Linked DNA regions of Massilia litorea. The protein of the gene in region 1 interacts with the protein of each later gene in a pairwise test. Links are inferred from orthologs where the notes say so. Each region holds a gene or a part of one and is shown in the gene's direction. Other genes may lie near its edges.

Region 1 (7,207 bases):
GCGGCGCGTACGGCGGAGCGCTCTGAGCGAACGCACTGCCAGCCATCGCTGCCGTAGCCGCGAGCATGAGGGTTGCAATCTTCTTCATATTTTTCGTTCCTTTCGGTTTTAAATCTTTTCGCTGCGAAATTTCATTATTTGCGACAACGTAGGCAGAATATTAACATCATTTCCGGACATGTTCGTTTCGCATTATGAAACAAGCAATTAACTTCTCGGCCATTTTGCCACATTCGCCATATCCGTACGACCGGCGCCTGCGCAATCACGATGCATGGCGTGGTGCGCGTTGTTTCTGCGCAACAACGTCCCTGTAGTGTACGACAGCTTGACGAATGTTTATGACGTGCATGTGTCAGCTCAACAATTGTGCATGAAACAAGGGTGGATTGTCTCTTCGGCAAATGTCGCTCACTGTATAGGTGCATGGTAGAATCATCCGTTGGAACTCATAACCATTAGCCTGAAAGCAGTCGACCCGCACAATGGATCAATTCGCAAAAGAAACAGTCCCTATTTCCCTCGAAGAAGAGATGCGCAAGAGCTACCTCGATTACGCCATGAGCGTGATCGTGGGCCGTGCGTTGCCGGATGTGCGTGATGGCCTGAAGCCGGTGCACCGGCGCGTGCTCTTCTCCATGCACGAGAGTAATTACAACTTCAATCGTCCTTACGTGAAGTGCGCGCGCGTGGTCGGCGACACCATGGGTAAATACCACCCGCACGGCGACTCGTCGATCTACGACACGCTGGTGCGGATGGCCCAGGACTTTTCGCTGCGCTACACGCTGGTCGACGGGCAGGGCAATTTTGGCTCGATCGACGGCGACAGCGCCGCGGCAATGCGTTATACCGAGTGCCGCCTCGACAAGATCGCCGCCGAGCTGCTGGCCGACATCGACAAGGATACGGTCGACTTCCAGCCGAACTATGACGGCAAGGAGAAGGAACCGACCGTCCTGCCGACCAAGATCCCGAACCTGCTGATCAACGGCTCCTCGGGCATCGCGGTCGGCATGGCGACGAACATCCCGCCGCACAACCTGTCGGAAGTCATCAACGGCGCCCAGCACCTGCTGCGCAACCCGGACTGCACGATCGACGAGCTGATCGAGCTGATCCCGGCGCCGGACTTCCCGACCGCCGGCATCATCTACGGCGTCTCGGGCGTGCGCGACGGTTATCGCACCGGCCGCGGCCGCGTGGTGATGCGCGCCAAGACCCACTTCGAAGAGTATGGCAAGGATGGCGGCCGCATTGCGATCATCATCGACGAACTGCCCTACCAGGTAAATAAAAAATCGCTGCTCGAGCGTATCGCCGAGAACGTGCGCGACAAAAAGCTCGAGGGCATCAGCGACATCCGCGACGAGTCCGACAAGTCGGGCATGCGCGTCGTCATCGAGCTCAAGCGTGGCGAAGTGCCGGAAGTGGTGCTGAACAACCTGTACAAGCAGACCCAGCTGCAGGACACCTTCGGCATGAACATGGTGGCGCTGGTCAACGGCCAGCCGAAGCTGCTGAACCTCAAGCAGATGCTCGAGTGCTTCCTGTCGCACCGCCGCGAAGTCGTCACGCGCCGTACCGTGTTCGAACTGCGCAAGGCGCGCGAGCGCGGGCACATGCTCGAAGGTCTCGCCGTCGCGCTGGCCAACATCGACGATTTTATTGCCATCATCAAGGCCGCGCCGACGCCGCCGGTGGCGAAGATGGAACTGATGCAGCGCGCCTGGGATTCGTCCCTGGTGCGCGAGATGCTGCTGCGTACCGCCGAGGGCAGCACGATCGGCGGCATCGAGGCCTTCCGTCCGGAGCACCTGCCGAAGCACTACGGCATGCAGGCCGACGGCCTGTATAAACTGTCGGACGAGCAGGCCCAGGAAATCCTGCAGATGCGCCTGCAGCGCCTGACGGGCCTGGAGCAGGACAAGATCGTCAACGAGTACAAAGAGGTGATGGCCCACATCGCCGACCTGCTCGACATCCTGTCGCGTCCGGAACGCGTGACGACCATCATCAGCGACGAGATGGTCCAGATCAAGAACGACTACACCGAAAACGGCAAGGATGCGCGCCGTTCGGCCATCGAGCACAACGCCAGCGACCTCGATACCGAAGACCTGATCACGCCGCAGGACATGGTCGTGACCCTGTCGCACACCGGCTACATGAAGTCGCAGCCGATCGCCGAATACCGTGCGCAGAAGCGCGGCGGCCGCGGCAAGCAGGCGATGGCAACGAAGGACGAGGACTGGATCGACCAGCTGTTCATCGCGAATACGCACGACTACATGCTGTGCTTCTCGAACCGCGGCCGGATGTACTGGCTGAAGGTCTGGGAAGTGCCGCAGGGTTCGCGCAATTCGCGCGGCAAGCCGATCGTCAACATGTTCCCGCTGCAGGACAACGAGAAGATCACGGTCATCCTGCCGCTGTCGGGCATCAACCGCACCTTCCCGGAAGACCATTACGTCTTCATGTCGACCTCGCTCGGCACCGTGAAGAAGACGCCGCTGAAGGACTTCAGCAATCCACGCAAGGCCGGCATCATCGCGGTCGACCTGGACGAAGGCGACTTCCTGATCGGCGCGGCGCTGACCGACGGCCAGCACGACGTGATGCTGTTCTCGGATGGCGGCAAGGCCGTGCGTTTCGACGAGAACGACGTGCGCCCGATGGGCCGTACCGCGCGCGGCGTGCGCGGCATGAACCTGGAAGAGGGCCAGCAGGTCATCGCGCTGCTGGTGGCCGAGAACGAGCAGCAGTCGGTGCTCACCGCCACCGAGAACGGCTTCGGCAAGCGTACCCCGATCACGGAGTACACCCGCCACGGCCGCGGCACCAAGGGCATGATCGCGATCCAGACCTCCGAACGTAACGGTAAAGTCGTGGCCGCAACCCTGGTCGACACCACGGACGAGATCATGCTGATCACGACCGGCGGCGTGCTGATCCGCACCCGCGTGTCCGAGATCCGCGAGATGGGCCGTGCGACCCAGGGCGTCACGCTCATCGCGGTCGAGGACGGCACCAAGCTGTCGGGCCTGCAACGTATCGTCGAGACGGACCTGGAAGAGGTCGAGCTCGAAGCGGCGCCGGAATAAGCCAGCGAACGCCACCCTGCGCGGGTGGCGTTTTTTTTAGAACCAATCAAACCAGGGCGAAAGGACCGCATGACCCACGTATTCAATTTTTCGGCAGGACCTGCCGTCCTCCCCAAGGAAGTATTGCAACAAGCCGCCAGCGAAATGCTCGACTGGCACGGCAGCGGCATGTCGGTGATGGAGATGAGCCATCGCGGCCCTGAATTCATCTCGATTTATAAACAGGCCGAGGCCGACCTGCGCGAGCTGCTGGCCGTCCCTGCGAACTACAAGATCCTGTTCATGCAGGGCGGGGGACTGGGCCAGAATGCGGTGATCCCGCTGAACCTGCTGGGACGCGTAGCCCAGCCGGGCACCATCGATTTCGTGCACACGGGTTCGTGGTCGGGCAAATCGATCAAGGAAGCGGCGCGCTATGCGCAGGTGAACGTCGCCGCCTCGAGCCAGGCCGAGGGGTTTACGCGCGTACCAGATCCAGCCACCTGGAAACTCACCGACGGCGCGGCCTACCTGCACGTTTGCACCAACGAAACGATCGACGGCGTCGAGTACAACTTCGTGCCGCAGCCCCTGGACGGCGTGCCGCTGGTGGCGGACATGTCCTCGCACATCCTGTCGCGTGTCATCGACGTGTCGAAATATGGCGTGATCTTCGCCGGCGCCCAGAAGAACATCGGCCCGGCCGGCCTGACGCTGGTGATCGTGCGCGAGGATTTGCTGGAGTACGCGCTGCCGGCCTGTCCGTCCGCCTTCCACTGGAAGAACGTGGCCGAGCACGAGTCGATGTTCAATACGCCGCCGACCTATGCGATCTATATCGCCGGCCTGGTATTCGCCCATCTCAAGCGCCAGGGTGGCGTGGCGGCGATGGAAGCGCGTAATATCGAGAAAGCGCGCCTGCTGTACGAGGCGCTGGATCGCGACGATTTCTACAGCAACCGCGTGGAGGAGTCGTGCCGCTCGCGCATGAATATTCCGTTCTATCTGCGCGACGAATCACTGAATGACCAATTCCTGGCCGGCGCGAAGGCGCGCGGGCTACTGCAGCTGAAGGGCCACAAGTCCGTCGGGGGCATGCGGGCATCCATTTACAATGCGATGCCGATCGAAGGGGTGCAGGCCCTGGTCGATTATTTGAACGAGTTTGCGGGGCGGTAAAACCCGGCGGTGGATTTCCAATCCGCGGCGGTTGTGCGCCGTAGGGTGGGCTCTCGAGCCCACGCGTACGTGCCGGTGCTTACCACCTGCACCCGGTAACGGGCCACGGACGAGCCGCAACAGTTCAGCCGGTGACCGCGTGGGCACGAGTGCCCACCCTACGTTACGCAACGGCCACCAAATAAAACAGCAGCCATTTATCAGCACACCATGACAGACAAACTCACCCCACTGCGCCAGCAGATCGACGCGATCGACGCGCAAATCCTGGACCTGCTCAGCCAGCGCGGCCGCATCGCCCAGGAAGTCGGCCACGTGAAAGCCGAAACCGCCGCCCCCGTATTCCGCCCCGAGCGCGAAGCGCAGGTGCTGCGCGGCGTCGCCGACCGCAATCCGGGCCCGCTGAAAAACCAGGACGTGCAGACCATCTTCCGCGAGGTGATGTCGGCCTGCCGCGCGCTGGAAAAGCGCGTCACCGTCGCCTACCTGGGACCGGCCGGCACCTTCAGCGAGCAGGCCGTCTACCAACATTTCGGCCACGCCGTCGAAGGCCTGCCTTGCGCCTCGATCGACGAGGTATTCCGCGCAACGGAAGCCGGCACCGCCGACTTCGGCGTGGTCCCGGTCGAGAACTCGTCCGAGGGCGCCATCAACCGCACGCTCGACCTGATGCTGGCGACGACCACCGCGATTTCGGGCGAAGTCTCGATCCCCGTGCACCACAGCCTGATGACGAAGACCGGCAGCATGGACGGCGTCACCGTCGTCTGCGCGCATTCCCAGGCCCTGGCGCAGTGCCAGGTCTGGCTGAACCTGCACCACCCGAACATCGAACGCCGCGCCGTGGCCTCCAACGCGGAAGCGGCGGTCCTGGCGAGCCGCGACCCGACCGTGGCGGCGATCGCCAGCGAGATGGCGGGCGAGCAGTACCAGCTGGGCGTGGTCCAGGCCCACATCCAGGACGATCCGCACAACCGCACCCGCTTTTCCGTGATCGGCTCGCTGCAGACCAGCCCGTCGGGACGCGACCGCACCTCGCTGGTGCTGGCCGTGCCGAACAAGGCGGGCGCCGTGTATAAACTGCTGGCGCCGCTGGCGACGCATGGCGTGTCGATGACGCGCTTCGAATCGCGTCCGGCACGCATCGGCACCTGGGAGTATTACTTCTATGTCGACGTCGAGGGTCACCGCCAGGACGAAGCCGTCGCGCGCGCCCTCGAGGAACTGCACGACAACGCCGCCTTTTTCAAGCTGCTGGGTTCCTACCCGGTCGGCCTCTAATATCTACTTTTTGAGTCTAGTCCATGTCGAAATTCGGTCCAGAATACGTCCGCGCCATCGCCCCTTACCAGGCCGGCAAACCCATCGCTGAAGTCGCCCGCGAGTTCGGTTTAGATGAAGCCAGCATCGTCAAGCTCGCCTCCAACGAGAATCCGTTCGGCGTGCCCGAGTCAAGCAAGGCCGCGATGGCGCAGGCCGCCGCCGACCTCGGCCGCTATCCGGATGCCAACGGCTTCGAACTGAAAGCCGCGCTGGCCGCGCGCTACGACGTGCCGGCCGACTGGATCACGCTCGGCAACGGCAGCAACGACATCCTCGAAATCGCCGCCCATGCCTTCGTCCAGAAGGGCGAGTCGGTCGTGTTCGCGCAGTACTCGTTCGCGGTGTATGCACTGGCCACGCAGGGCGTGGGCGGGCGCGCGATCGTGGTCCCGGCCGTGAACTACGGCCACGACCTGCAAGGCATGGCAGCCGCGATCGAAGCGGACACGCGCCTGGTGTATGTCGCCAACCCGAACAACCCGACCGGCACGTTTATCGGCGCGCAAGAGATCGAAGCCTTCCTGAAGCAGGTGCCGGCGAACGTGGTCGTCGTGCTCGACGAAGCCTATAACGAATACCTGGCCGCCGAACACCAGTTCGAATCCGCCGACTGGGTGCGCAAGTACCCGAACCTGATCGTCTCGCGCACCTTCTCCAAGGCCTATGGCCTGGCCGGCCTGCGCGTGGGCTTTGCGATCGCGCAGCCGGAAGTCACTGACCTGATGAACCGCATCCGCCAGCCTTTCAACGTCAATTCGCTGGCCCAGGCGGCGGCGATCGCGGCGCTGAACGACAAGGAGTTCCTCAAGAAGGGCGCCGAGAACAACGCCGCGGGCTACAGGCAGATGACTGCCGCCTTCGAGGAACTCGGCCTGGAATACGTTCCTTCCTTCGGCAATTTCGTGCTGGTGCGCGTCGGCGACGATGACGGGGCCGGTGCGCGCGTCAACCTGGCGCTGCTGAAGCAGGGCGTGATCGTGCGTCCGGTCGGCGCCTACGGCTTGCCGCAGTGGCTGCGCATCTCGATCGGCCTGCCGCAGGAGAACGCGACCTTCATCGAAGCACTCAAGAAGGCGCTGAGCTAATGCTGGGCAAGGTCGTTGTCGTCGGCGTCGGGCTGATCGGTGGCTCGTTCGCGCTGGCTTTGAAACAGGCCGGCGCCGCGCGCCACATCGTCGGTATGGGGCGCTCGCAGGAAGCCCTGGCGCGCGCGCTGGAACTGGGCATCGTCGACAGCATCACGGATTCGCCGGAAGAAGCGATGGCCGGCGCGGATCTCGTGCTGCTGGCCGCACCGGTCGCCCAGACCGGGCCGATCCTGAAACAGTTGCTGCCCTACCTGGACATCGGCACCGTGATCACCGACGCCGGCAGCACCAAGTCGGACGTCGTCGCTTCTGCCCGCGAAGCGCTGGGCGACAAGGCAAAGCAGTTCGTGCCTGCGCATCCGATCGCCGGACGCGAGTCGAACGGTCCGGACGCGGCACTGGCCGGGCTCTACCAGGGCAAAAAGACGATCATCACGCCGCTGCCGGAAAACGCGGCCGGCGACGTCGGCCTGGTGGCGGCCGCCTGGCGCCTGTGCGGCGCGATCATCCACACCCTCACGCCCGAAGAGCACG
Region 2 (9,300 bases), 3.9 Mb from region 1 along the record:
CAGGAAGAAGCGGTCGAAGAACTCGAGATCGACTACGGCGGCGACCAGATCGACATCGGTTTCAACGTCACGTATTTGCTCGACGTGCTGAACAACCTGAAGTGCGACCAGGTGAACATCGCCCTGGGCGACTCGAATTCGTCGGCCCTGATCTCGATTCCCGACAATGGCGATTTTAAGTATGTCGTCATGCCGATGCGCATCTAAAAGATACGCGCATTAATTCGGCGATTCGGGCTGCTGCCTCTTGTTTAATCAAGGTCGCGGCCCGAACTGAGCAGTCTGAATACACAGTTTTTTGAGAAAGCAGTCCATGTCCGATAACACCAACGAAATGCCCCAGTCGCCGATGATGTCGGACGATTACGGCGCCGCCTCGATTCAAATTCTGGAAGGCCTGGAAGCGGTGCGCAAGCGCCCGGGCATGTACATTGGCGATACCTCGGACGGCACCGGCCTGCACCACCTCGTCTTCGAGGTGCTCGATAACTCGATCGACGAATCGCTGGCCGGCTACTGCACCGAAATCCACGTCACCATCCACGCCGACAATTCGATCTCGATCGCCGACAACGGCCGCGGCATCCCGACCGGCGTCAAGATGGACGACAAGCACGAGCCGAAGCGCTCGGCGACCGAAATCGCCCTGACCGAACTCCACGCCGGCGGCAAGTTCAACCAGAACTCCTATAAAGTGTCCGGCGGCCTGCACGGCGTCGGCGTGTCCTGCGTGAATGCGCTGTCGAAACTGCTGCGCGTGACGGTCCGCCAAAAAGGCAAAGTGCACCAGATGGAATTCGTGCGCGGCGTTCCGCAGAACCGCGAAATCGAGATCGTCGACGGCTTCGAAGTCTCCCCGATCAAGGTGATCGGCGAAACGGACAAGCGCGGCACCGAAGTGCACTTCTGGGCTGACGAAGAAATCTTCACGACGGTCGAATTCCATTACGAGATCCTGAGCAAGCGTATCCGCGAACTCTCGTTCCTGAACAACGGCGTCAACATCAGGCTGAGCGACCACCGCACCGGCAAGGAAGAAGTCTTCGCCTTCGAAGGCGGCACCCGCGGCTTCGTCGAGTACATCAACAAGGCGAAAACGGTCCTGCACCCGACCGTGTTCCAGGCCACCGGCGACCGCATGTCCGAGCATGGCACGAATATCTCGGTCGACGTCTCGATGCAGTGGAACGACGCCTACAACGAGCAGGTGCTCTGCTTCACCAACAACATCCCCCAGCGCGACGGCGGCACCCACCTGACCGGCCTGCGGGCGGCGATGACGCGCGTGATCAACAAATACATCGACGAGAACGATTTCGCGAAGAAGGCGAAAGTCGAGATCTCGGGCGACGACATGCGCGAAGGCCTCACCTGCGTGCTGTCCGTCAAAGTGCCGGAACCGAAATTCTCGTCGCAGACCAAAGATAAACTCGTGTCGTCGGAAGTGCGCGGCCCGGTCGAGGAAATCGTGGCGAAAACGCTCACCGACTTCCTGAACGAAAAGCCGAACGACGCCAAAATCATCTGCGGCAAGATCGTCGAAGCCGCCCGTGCCCGCGAAGCGGCTAGAAAAGCGCGCGACCTGACCCGCCGCAAGGGCGTCATGGACGGCCTGGGCCTGTCGTCGAAACTGGCCGACTGCCAGGAACGCGACCCGGCGCTGGCCGAGCTGTACATCGTCGAGGGTGACTCGGCAGGCGGCTCCGCCAAGCAGGGCCGCGACCGCAAGTTCCAGGCGATTTTGCCGCTGCGCGGCAAGGTGCTGAACGTGGAAAAGGCGCGCTTCGAGAAGATGCTGTCGTCGGAACAGATCACGACCCTGATCGCGACCCTCGGCACCTCGATCGGCCCGGACGAATTCAACGTGGATAAACTGCGCTACCACCGCATCATCATCATGACCGATGCGGACGTCGATGGCGCCCACATCCGGACCCTGCTGCTGACGCTGTTCTACCGCCAGATGCCGCAGCTGGTCGAACGCGGCCACATCTATATTGCCCAGCCGCCGCTGTACAAGGTGAAGTCCGGCCGCGACGAGCGCTATTTGAAAGACGACGTCGAGGAAGCGAGCTACATGATGATGGTGGCGCTGAACGGCGCCTCGCTGCTGCCGCGCGAAGGCGCCGAGCCGATCACGGGCGAAGCGCTGGCCGAGCTGGTCCGCCAGTACAACCTGGCCAACGCCATCATGATGCGCCTGACGCGCGTGATCGACCGTGCCGCGCTGACCGCCATCATGAGCGGCGTGACACTGGACATGATGACGCTGGAAGCCGCCGAGGCGTCCGCCAAGGTGATGGAAGCGGCGATCAACGATCCGGCCGTGCGCGTGGTCGTGCGTTCGGACGAGCTCAGCGAAAAGCACTCGCTGCGCATCGAGCGCATGCGCCACGGTAACGTCTACGTGACCTCGATCGACGCCGACTTCGTGCTCAGCAACGACTATGCCGTGCTGGCCAACGCCGCCGCGACCTTCCAGGGCCTGATGGGCGAAGGCGCCATCATGCGCCGCGGCGAAGGCGAGAAAATGAAGGAATTCGCCGTGCGCGAATTCCACGAAGCGATGATCTGGCTGCGCGAAGAAGCCGAACGTGGCGTGTCGAAGCAACGCTATAAAGGTCTGGGCGAGATGAATCCGGAACAGCTGTGGGAAACCACGATGGACCCGACCGTGCGCCGCTTGTTGAAGGTGCAGATCGAAGACGCGATTGCCGCGGACCAGATTTTTACTACGCTGATGGGCGACGAGGTCGAGCCGAGAAGGAACTTTATCGAGTCGAATGCGCTGCAGGCGGGGAATATCGACGTCTGATGTGATCCACGTGTTGTGAATGAACGGCCATGGCGACATGGCCGTTTTTTTTACGCCCAAAAATTGCATAAGCCCTGCGCATGCACTGGTCGAAAGTATTGCAGAAGGTCAATAAAGTAAGGAAGCGCATAGGCTACCGTTCAGTGTTCGCTTTTACATCACTGGCCGACACCGATGAATGCTCCCGACAAGCAGCAAGCGCCGGCAACGGCGGACGCACAGAGCCGCCCCTTGTTCCGCGCGCAAGCCATCGAGCACGCCGGCTCCAGGCAGTACGGCACGGTCATCCTCGCCCATCCCGTCAGTCACCGCGTCCTGACGGCAGTGTTCGTCGTGATCGCCCTGTGTATCGTCGCCTTCTTCTTCCTGTTCAGTACCACGAGAAAGGCCGAGGCGAGCGGCGTGTTGCTGCCGAGTGCGGGCGTGATTCGCGTTACGCCGGTCCAGGCCGGCATCGTCACCGACAAACGGATCAGGGAAGGACAGGCGGTCAAGGCCGGCCAGGTCATGTTCGTGCTGTCCGCCGAGCGCAGCAGCGCCGGCAGCGGATCGGCGGAGAAACGCGTCTCCATGCTGCTCGAAAGCCAGCTCGCCAGCCTGCGCACCGAACTGAAGCAGTCGGAAATACAGGGTAGCCAGCGCATTGCCGCCGCCAGGCAGCGGGCACGCGACCTGGCGCTGGAAGCCGAACGCGCCCTGGGCCAGATCGGCTTGCAGACCAAACGCGTCGCGCTCGCCGAGCAGTCCTTTACACGTTTTGCCGAGCTGGCGGCGACCAGCTATATCTCCGCCGCGCAATTGCAGGACAAGCAGGGCGAACTGCTCGACCAGCGCCAGCGGCTGGCCGATCTCGAACGCGTGCATGCCGCCAGCGAACGCGAACGGGACGCGGCGCAAGCGAACCTGGCCGACCTCGAACTGCAGGCGCAGCGTGAAACGAGTGCCCTGGGCCGGACCCTGTCCTCGCTCGAACAGAACCTGACGGAAAACGAAGCACGCAGGGAAATCCTCGTGCGCGCGCCCGTCGATGGCGTGGTGACGGCGATTGCGGCCGAACTCGGCCAGACGATTGCGCCCAGTACCACCCTGGCTTCGGTCCTGCCCCACGGTGCGCAACTGGAAGCCGAAATCTATGTTCCCTCGCGTTCGATCGGCTTCGTCAAGCCCGGCATGCTGGTGCTGCTGCGCTACCAGGCCTATCCCTACCAGAAATTCGGCCAGCACCGTGCGCGCGTGCGCGAAGTGGCCGATACCTCCATGCTGCCCCAGGAACTGGGACTGCCACAGACGCCCTCTTCGGAACCGCTCTACCGGATCCGCCTGACCCTGGACTCGCAAACGATCACCGCCTACGGCAAGCCATTGCCCTTGAAGTCAGGAATGGTCATCGATGCCAGCATCCATCTGGACCATCGCCGCCTGGTTGAATGGATTCTGGAACCACTGTTCAGCATTACCGGACGCGGCTGACAACCCGCTCCGGAACAACGCAACGGCAGGACCCTTTACGAGACAGCCATGAAACTCAAGAATTCCCCGCAGTATTCGTTTTGGCGCCGCAACCGGCTTCCTCTCATCCTGCAAACCGAAGCGGCCGAATGCGGCCTGGCCTGTCTCTGCATGGTGGCCAGTCATTTCGGCCACCGGCTCGATCTGGCCAGTCTGAGGGCGCGCTTTTCGGTGTCATTGAAGGGGACGACGCTCAAGGGTGTCATGAACATGGCGCAGGGCCTGGCGCTGCAGACCCGCCCCTTGAAACTCGATATCGACAAGCTGCCGCAGCTGAAAATGCCCTGTATCCTGCATTGGGACATGAATCATTTCGTCGTACTCAAAAGCGTATCGACCACCCACGCAATCGTTCATGATCCCGCGGTCGGCGTGCGCCGCCTGCCGCTGAGCGAGTTTTCCCGGCATTTCACCGGGGTCGCACTGGAATTGCAACCGACGACCGAATTCGTCAGGCAGGACGAGACGCAGAATTTTCCCTTGCTGTCATTGATGGGCCGGGTGACCGGTTTGCGCCGCGGCCTCATTCAATTATTGCTGCTCGGGCTGGCGCTGCAATTGTGCGCCCTGGTCGCGCCCTTCTATATGCAATGGGTGATCGACGAGGCCATCCTCGTTTCTGATCGCGACTTGTTGACGGTGCTCGGCATCGGCTTTTTACTGCTCGTGGTGCTGCAGACGGCAATCGGTGCGGTGCGCGGCTGGATCACGACCGCGCTTGCGACCGACCTGAATTTCCAGTGGTTCGGCAACGCCTTCGCCCACCTGATGAAGCTGCCGCTACCCTATTTCGAAAAACGCCATACCGGCGACATCGTCTCGCGCTTCACCTCGATCCACACCATCCAGCACAGCCTGACGACCCAGTTCGTCGAGGGAATCATCGACGGCGTACTCGTGCTTGGCACGCTGGCGATGATGTTCACCTATAGCCCGAAGCTTGCGGGGGTCGCCTGTATCGCCGTGCTCCTGTATGTCCTGTTGCGCCTGGTGATTTTCGGCGCGCTGCGCGACGCCACCGCCGAGCAGATCATCCACGCGGCCAAACAGCAAACCCACTTCCTGGAATCGGTGCGCGGCATCCAGAGCATTCGCCTGTTCGGCCGCAGTGAAGAGCGGCGCGCCAGCTGGATGAATGCATTGGTCGACCAGTTCAACGCCGACCTGCGCATCGCAAAGCTCGGCATTACCTACCAAAATGCGAATGCATTCCTGTTCAACAGCGAACGTGTGCTGGTGATCTGGCTCGCCGCAACCCTGGTGCTGGACAACACGCTGTCGGTCGGCATGCTGTTCGCTTTCATCAGTTACAAGGACCAGTTCAGCAGCCGCATGACCAGCCTGGTCGACAAGGTGTTCGAACTCAAGATGCTGCGCCTGCACGGCAACCGGCTTGCCGACATCGTCATGACCGAGCCCGAGGTAAGCAGCCAGGACTTTGAAATCGACACAAGCGCAATCACTCCCTCGATCGAGTTCCGGAACGTCTCCTTCCGCTACGGCGATGGCGAAGCGTTTATCCTCAAAAACCTGAATCTGGTGATTCCCGCGGGCGAATGCATTGCCGTGACCGGCCCCTCCGGCTGCGGCAAGACGACGCTCATGAAACTGTTACTGGGTCTGCTCGATCCGGTGGAAGGCGAGATTCTGATCAACGGCATCAAACTGCAGCAACTCGGCGCAGCCAATTTCCGCAACCTGATCGGCACCGTGATGCAGGACGACGGCCTGTTCGCCGGCTCGATTGCCGACAACATCAGTTTTTTCTCGCCCACGGCCGATCTCGAACGCGTGCAGGGATGCGCGCAACTGGCCGCCATTCATCCGGAAATCATGAGCATGCCCATGGCCTACAACACCCTCGTCGGCGACATCGGCAGCGGGCTGTCGGGCGGACAAAAGCAGCGTCTCCTGCTGGCGCGGGCGCTGTATAAACAGCCGAAGATCCTGGTACTGGATGAGGCGACCAGCCATCTGGATGTGTGGAACGAGCAAGCCGTCAATGCGGCGATCAAGACGCTCGCGCTGACCCGCGTGTTAGTTGCGCACCGGCCCGAAACGATCGCCATGGCGGAGCGGGTCGTGGTGCTGCAGCAGGGGGCGATCGTGCAGGATCATCGGCAGAGCGAGATTCAGAAGATACGGGCGTGATGTATGGAGCACGCGTGATCACATTCGAGCGCAAACCGATCGATAGATTATTGAAAAGATATTGAACAAACAGTAGACTCCAAGACACCGTGTCCTGGCCTACTGTATGTCTCTTATTCCCGAAGTTTAAACAGCAAGTGCCAGCTCATGGAGCGAAAAAGAGCTGAGGAGCGCAGTAGACGCTTACTTGGTGATGCTTCGTTCGGAACTGAAGGGCGAGCCTTACAACAAGGCCGAAGTCAATCGCCAGCTGCGTGACGGACCGCTTGCAGGTCGAACGAAGGCATCGGTCGAATTCCGCATGCAGAACATCTCGGCGGCACTGTACGAACTCAAGACGCCGTATATCGCCGGCTATCTCCCTGCACGCAATATCGGCACTGCCGTGAAGGAGAAAATGGTCGCGCTGCTCCAACTGCACGACATCGCATTTTTGACCGCTTACGTGCCGACGGCGGATGCGGCTGCATTGGCGGCGCAGGTCTCGACATTGCGCAACCAGGCATACTTGAAGATACCGACAGGCTCGAAGCATCCCCAGCTAGCACTCAAGACCAGCGCCAGCTATGTGCGCGATCCCGCCGTCAAGGCCTGGGTCCTCAAGGTCGCCGACGGAATGTGCGAAGGCTGCGATCAGGCCGCACCTTTTATTGGCAACGATGGATTACCGTACCTGGAAGTGCATCACGTGATGCCTCTGGCGAGCCACGGCTCGGATACCCCGACAAATGCCGTGGCTTTGTGCCCGAATTGCCATCGCCGCTGCCATTACGCGAATGACAGCGACGAGTTCAAACTCCACTTGTACGAAAAGATTCCGCGACTGCGGCTGGAGGTGCCTGAACCGCTCGACGCGGGAACTTATGCGTCGATCGATGTGGGACGGACCTAAGAAAGCTCAGCGTGCCACGACATCCTTGCGCGTCAAGCCGTCGAAGGCCCGCACCGGCCGGGCACCGCCAGCCATGCCGGCCATTCGTCCCAGCGGCGCTTCCACCCAACGGAAAAACGCCGCTCCGCCCGCGAGGCTCGCCGCCCAGGCGATAAGCGTGCCCACTGCCTGCCACGCCACATCCACCGGCACAAACCGTGTAAATGCCGCATTCACCACCAGGCACACCGGGAAGTGCACCAAAAAAATCGAATAGGAGTTCTTGCCAAGCCAGTTCGCCAGCGACCATCCAGTGCTCGAACGAACCCGTACCCGCCCCAGCAGCATCAACACGCACGCCACGCTGAGCGCCACCGCAATCCGGCTCCTGAAATCGAGCGTCAGCGCCGCCAGCGTCGGCACGACCATCATCAGGAACAGCACCACAACAGTACGCGGCTTGCGCGCCGGATCACCGGCCCACCAGGCCAGCATGCCCAAGCCATAGCTGCCGAAGAAATACGGTGCCCACACATCCCAGTCCGCATCGCGGTTGAAGTAGAACAGCGAGGACACGACGACCACCGTCATCATCACAGGCGCGAGCCACGGCCGATGCAGTCCGCCGGACAGGCGCCCGCACAGCCACAACAGCAAGGCAGCCCCCGCATACAGCTGGAAATCGATGGCCACGTACCAGGCACCGGCGGACAAGGATTCGTAACCGAGCACGCTGTGCAGCAGCAGCACGTGCGCGGCCAGTTGCGTCACGCTCGGCGCGCTGGAAATCGATTCGTGCGTCATCCAGGCGGAGGCAATGGCCGAGGCAAGGGCGGCAAGCAAAGTGGCGACGATAAACGGCGGCGCCAGCTTTACATAGCGCCGCCACATGGTGCCAAGCGGGTTGCGTTGCGTTCCCAAGCCTTGCGGCGACAGCGATTTGGCGGCGAGAAAGCCGCCAATGACGAGGAAAATCTGGACAGCGATGCGGGCGTCCCCGGCGAGCCAGTCGAACAAGTCGGGCATGAGCGGCCGCGCACGGTCGGCCATCGGCCCGTAGAAGGCGAGATGATGCAGCACGATCAGCTGCGCCGCGACTGCTTTTAAAAGATTGATCAGGCCAAATTGTGTTTGCTGCGCTCCAGCTGCTGCGGGCACTACGCGACTCTGTACTTCCATCCACATCCCATGCCAGACAACATTGCTCCCAACCTTACCGAAGCGAATGCTGCTGATCTTGCCGAAAGGGCGCCATCATAGCCGAGCATGCAGAATTGTTACCACGCGATACGTTAGCAATTGTTTCAGGATGGGAGGGTATTTACATGCGATCCAGCAGCTGCAAGGACGCCCGATCGCTCATCACCAGCACCAGTTTCAGTCTCGCCCGCGTCATCCCCACAAACAGTTTACGCAGCACGAGATCCGTCATGTCCTCGAAATCGATCTCCGTGAAAATCAGCGCCGGCGCAGACTGTCCCTTGAACCGGTACACCGACTCCGCCAGCAGTCCCCCTTCGCGAAACACCGGATTGCCGAACAGGTCGTACTCCCCCGTGAACGACCGCAGCGTATGCGCATCGCTCAGTTTATCGAGGTTCAGGATCGCCGATTTTTCTCGCCCGCGGAACGAGCAGATCGCGATGTCGTGGCGGCCGAAGCCGGCGGCCAGGCACGACGTCACCGCGCGCCGGGTCTGGGCCAGCATCGCCTCGGTGTTGCCCTCTGGGTAAGTGAGTTCCTCGATGTCGGCCCCTTTAAAAGGGCTGCCGGCTTCGACCGGCTCGCGTGCGGCGCCCATCGATTTGAGCATCTGCACGATCTGGCGCGGACTGCGGTAGTTGGTGTCGGAATGGAGTTTCACCCAGCCCGGCAGGGCCACCATCTGGCGGCCATATAAATTCTGGTCGGGGTCCTCGAGCCAGATCGCGCGGCCGTTCGGCTTGACCATGGC

The links.
Region 2: the proteins of gyrA (region 1) and gyrB interact in binary tests that used the Escherichia coli proteins (3 or more experiments, as listed by UniProt). The link is inferred for Massilia litorea from one-to-one orthologs.

What each region holds. Positions count from the first base shown.
Region 1 is NZ_CP062941.1:5,012,857-5,020,063, reverse strand. The notes cover bases 94-3,304. They hold gyrA (DNA gyrase subunit A), read left to right. Parts: upstream 94-485; coding sequence 486-3,104; downstream 3,105-3,304. Other genes in these bases: serC (3-phosphoserine/phosphohydroxythreonine transaminase), read left to right, coding at 3,174-3,304. Outside these bases: outer membrane protein OmpA, read right to left, coding at 1-88; more of serC, read left to right, coding at 3,305-4,262; pheA (prephenate dehydratase), read left to right, coding at 4,473-5,543; hisC (histidinol-phosphate transaminase), read left to right, coding at 5,567-6,670; LPB04_RS22500 (prephenate dehydrogenase), read left to right, coding at 6,670-7,207. UniProt on the Escherichia coli protein: A type II topoisomerase that negatively supercoils closed circular double-stranded (ds) DNA in an ATP-dependent manner to maintain chromosomes in an underwound state.
Region 2 is NZ_CP062941.1:1,071,847-1,081,146, forward strand. Bases 1-3,064 are described here. They hold gyrB (DNA topoisomerase (ATP-hydrolyzing) subunit B), read left to right. Parts: upstream 1-313; coding sequence 314-2,815; downstream 2,816-3,064. Other genes in these bases: dnaN (DNA polymerase III subunit beta), read left to right, coding at 1-207; LPB04_RS04790 (HlyD family secretion protein), read left to right, coding at 2,990-3,064. Also shown: more of LPB04_RS04790, read left to right, coding at 3,065-4,285; LPB04_RS04795 (peptidase domain-containing ABC transporter), read left to right, coding at 4,334-6,475; LPB04_RS24335 (HNH endonuclease), read left to right, coding at 6,669-7,367; LPB04_RS04805 (acyltransferase family protein), read right to left, coding at 7,374-8,525; LPB04_RS04810 (ATP-binding domain-containing protein), read right to left, coding at 8,668-9,300. UniProt on the Escherichia coli protein: DNA gyrase negatively supercoils closed circular double-stranded DNA in an ATP-dependent manner to maintain chromosomes in an underwound state.